2 regions of the Peribacillus sp. NPDC060253 genome follow, and region 1 is predicted to be linked to the other one. Evidence: riboswitches for the same ligand, from Rfam matches in the RefSeq annotation. Region 1 holds a riboswitch; the other holds the start of a gene.
What was found. Region 1 has a riboswitch for cobalamin ahead of ACFWE9_RS14550 (ribonucleoside-diphosphate reductase subunit alpha). Riboswitches for the same ligand answer to the same signal wherever they lie in the genome.
Positions count from the first base shown of each region.

Region 2: linked by a shared signal. The riboswitch ahead of ACFWE9_RS14730 (hypothetical protein) and the one ahead of ACFWE9_RS14550 (ribonucleoside-diphosphate reductase subunit alpha) in region 1 are both predicted to bind cobalamin.

Region 1 is NZ_JBHXAS010000051.1:10,903-13,111, forward strand. It holds gene ACFWE9_RS14545 (manganese-dependent inorganic pyrophosphatase) at 1-211, opposite strand, end outside; cobalamin riboswitch at 505-685, shown strand; gene ACFWE9_RS14550 (ribonucleoside-diphosphate reductase subunit alpha) at 822-2,209, shown strand, end outside.
Region 2 is NZ_JBHXAS010000052.1:11,492-13,700, forward strand. It holds gene ACFWE9_RS14725 (AAA family ATPase) at 1-222, opposite strand, end outside; cobalamin riboswitch at 410-628, shown strand; gene ACFWE9_RS14730 (hypothetical protein) at 819-1,325, shown strand; gene ACFWE9_RS14735 (ABC transporter substrate-binding protein) at 1,328-2,209, shown strand, end outside.

The DNA.
Region 1 (2,209 bases):
CGCCATCCGCTTCCCCTGCCACTTTTTCCACAAGACGAGGAGCTTCGAAATTAAATTGATCCAACGCAAATTGAGTTTCACCATTCACTTCACCCAGACGAACTGGTTCAGCGTTGATACCTAGTTGCTTTTTCAGATCTGCATATGCGATTGCTGAACAGATTGTGTCTGTATCCGGGTTTTTATGTCCAAAAACTAATACTTTTTCCAAGATTTTATCTCCTTTTTCATAAATATTTTTCCGCGAATCCCCTCAGCGCAATAAAGGAGAGCCACCTTTACAATACACTTTATTTTAACACAAATGCCCGTAAATTCAGTGCTTGAATTGTCCATTATCCAATAAAATCTTTCATTCCTTTTCCCTCCACCTTCACTTTGTCAATAGATAAGGGTTGGTTTTTCTCAAATATATTAGTTGAATTATCATCGTATATGGCTTACGATAATATAAGCAGAAATACTAGATATTGATTACACAAACAACACTACTAACTATATATAGAATTTTTTATAATCCAAGGTGCCAGTGATGGCTGAAAAGGGAATCCGGTGCAAACCCGGAACTGTCCCCGCAACTGTAAATGTGACGAAATGAGAAAACCACTGTATAGCTCTCTATACGGGAAGGACTCAAAGTAGGATGATCATGAGTCAGGAGACCTGCCTTGATTTTTTCACGTTTCTTATTCTTCGGGGATTGAGATGATGAAACGATAGTTTAACGGCTATTTTTTCATGGCTCTTTATTCTATCGTTTGATCCGCTCAATTCATTGGGCGGTTTTTTTATTTAGTGGATTTTTACAAGGAGGATTATTAATGACTCAAACATATAACTCTATTATAAGCGAAAATGACACCGAAACGAACTCCATTCGGCTTGAAATGTTATCGAAGGAATTCGAAGGCCGTCTCGATATGGAAAAGTTCAAAAAGCGTTTTACAAAATGGCTTGATCGCAAAAGTGACTCAACCGAAGAACAGGCTTCAAAAAAACTGATTCAGCTTGCTCTTGAAAGTGTGGATATCGATGCTCCAGATTGGACATTCGTTGCTGCTGCAGAACTGTTGAATACGATGTATAGGGATGCACAAGCCAATCGAGGTTATGAAGGCATGAGTTATGGCCCATTTTATGAACTGATTTCGGAACTCTCCCAACTACAAGATGGCCAGCGGTATCCCATTTATAAATCAGAACTGCTAGCTTCTTATACGAAAGCTGAAATCGAGGAATTGGGTTCGATGATTGACCCGGAAAGAGATAAACTTTTTTCTTACATAGGCATCTACTTATTAAACGATCGCTACCTAGCCCGCCCAAAAAGAGACAAGGTCTATGAACTGCCTCAAGAGCGCTTCATGATCATCGCGATGGAAATCATGCGATTGGAAAAAACGGAGCACCGCCTGCAACTTATAAAAGAAGCTTACTGGGCCATGTCCAATCTTTATATGACTGTTGCGACCCCTACACTATCGAATGCCGGTAAAACACACGGACAGTTAAGCTCTTGCTTTATCGATGCCATCGAAGATTCCATTGACGGCATCTATCTATCTAACTACGATGCTGCAAAAGTATCTAAATTCGGCGGTGGTGTCGGACTTTATGTAGGAAAGATTCGGTCGCTTGGTTCTGATATCCGTGGCTTCTCTGGAAATAGTTCCGGCACAACACCCTGGATTCGACTATTCAACCAGACAGCTGTCAGTGTCGATCAATTGGGTCAACGTAAAGGTGCCATCGCGATATACTTGGATGCCTGGCATAAAGATATCATGAGCTTCCTTGATTTGAAGACGCAAAACGGGGATGACAGATTAAAAGCCCATGATATTTTTACAGGTGTATGCATACCTGATTTATTCATGGAGGCTGTACGCGACAGAAAAGAATGGTATCTGTTCGACCCGCACACCGTCAAGCAAACACTTGGATTCTCACTTGAAGATCTTTATGACGAGAAGAAAGGTGAAGGAAGCTTCAGGACACATTACGCACTTGCCGTCGAGGCAGCAGAAAATGGCATTCTTCCAAATTATAGCTTTGAAAAAATCAATGCGATGGAAATCATGAAAAGCATCATGATTTCCCAATTAGAAGAAGGCGTTCCATATATGTTCTACCGCGATGAAGTGAACCGGAAGAACCCGAATAAACATAAGGGTATGATTTATTGTTCTAACCTTTGCACAGAGATAGC
Region 2 (2,209 bases), on a different contig from region 1:
ATCAGGCGTGAATTGTATCCGCTTAAAGCTTGCACCTATGGATTTTGCCAGTGCCCTGACCATCACAGTCTTGCCGACACCCGGAACATCCTCCAATAAAACATGCCCACCGGAAAGAAGTGCCACGATGCTTAGCTCTGCTATATCCCGTTTTCCAATAATCACCTTTTCAATGTTTCCTAGAACCTTTTCAAGTTTTTGATTGACCTGCTTATATATCATTCTCTACCTCCCGAAAACACCTATCACTTTTATTTCATACCTATTCTATCAATATTATTTTACATTAACCTCCAATTAAACCTTACATTGTAATTTTACTAGATATTAAGTAAACCATAAACGAAATTCTCTAAAAATATTAATACTCTATAAGGAAAAAGGTATGGTAAACTGTTGCTAAGTGAATATAAACCTTTCAGAAAAAGGTGCTGCCCAGTCAGCTTAATAGGGAATTCGGTTTAAAACCGAAGCTGTTTCCGCAACTGTAAATGCTAATGAAATAGGATGCATACCACTATTTGAGGATGAAATCGCACGTCGATTACCATCCATTTACCCAAATGGGAAGGTTCTTAGAGTAAGATGAAGCACAAGCCAGGAGACCTGCCTTTTTTTATCGTATCATGCTCTTCGGAAGATAGGAGATTGTACGGCAGTCTTCCATCTTTTTTCTACTATGATGTTCGATGCCGACCAAGTCTCTTGGTCGGCTTTTTGTTTGCTGCAAAAAGCGATAAGGAGGTCATTCACATAACTACGTACAGGAGGTGGGAGCTTTGGCAAAAAAGGACTTTCGATTTCTATGCTACCCATACATGCGCGAATCCGTTTCTACCGTCGATTTTGAAATCCGCACAGACTCATTGACGACACAAATCGGCCTGGCTGCCTCGCTTACTAAGGATGTCCCGGACGTATACCGTGACTTAATGGAATTACTGCCCATGGCTTACCATTTGAATGGTTCAGTTCGTGGGAAATTAGCCATTACCGACAATGACCTGGACCGGTTAAGTGGAATCTATGACCGGTATGTCGCTGAAGTAAAAGATCGCATCGAGACATTTGTCCTTCCACAAGGCTCTACGGCAGCATGTGCTCTGCACACTTGCCGCAGTGAAGCCAAAAAGTCCGTACGCGCTTTACATAAGGTAAGTCTAGAAAGAGAGATTCCAGCCATTCTCTTTGATTACGCACACTTGCTTGCAAACGTTTTATTCGTAATGGCAGTATACGTCAATAAGCACGAGGGTATCGAGGAGATTCCTTTTATAAGCAAATCATACCCAACCAAACCCTTGAAAAAGAAAGTGGAGGAATAATAATGAAGAAAACCCTACAATTCAGCTGGATTTCCATGCTGTTGCTTACCCTTTTCCTTTCCGGATGTGGAGTAACCGATGATTCAGCCTCAAAGGATAATAAAGATACTAACAAGGCAGACAAAGCCTATACTGTTACAGATGATACTGGAAAGAAAATAAAATTCGATAAAGTGCCGGAAACAGTTGTTTCACTTCAACCAAGCAATACGGAAATCCTATTTGCTCTTGGGCAGGGAAAAAAAGTCGTTGGCGTGACAGACTTTGATGATTATCCTAAGGAAGCAAAGGATATTGAACATGTTTCAGACTCTGTGAATATCAATACAGAAAAAATCATTGCCTTGAAGCCAGATGCCATCATTGCTTATACCATCGGTGATGAAACGACACTGAAACCACTCGAAGATGCTGGCATCCCTGTATTTGTCATTAAATCTGCGGCAAATTTTGATGATGTATATGGAGATATTGGGCAGATTGCTAAAGTCATGGGTGTTACCGATAAAGGGAATAAATTAGTGAAAGATATCAAATCCCAAATTACAAGTGTCGAAGACAAAGTGAAAACGTTAGATGAAAAGGAACAAACATACTTTGAAATTAGTCCTGCTCCGGAAATCTATACAACAGGTGCTGAAACCTTCCAACAAGAAATCCTGGACACAGCAGGCATTAAAAACATCTTTGACGACCAAAAAGGCTGGGTTAAAGTATCCGAAGAAGAAATCGTCAAGCGGAACCCTAAAGCCATCATTACCACTGCCACATATGCAGAAGATGCTGTTGGTGAAATTAAATCGCGTAAAGGCTGGGAAGATATCGATGCCGTGAAAAATGATGACGTCCATTTGCTTGATGAAAATGTCATGTCAAGACCTGGA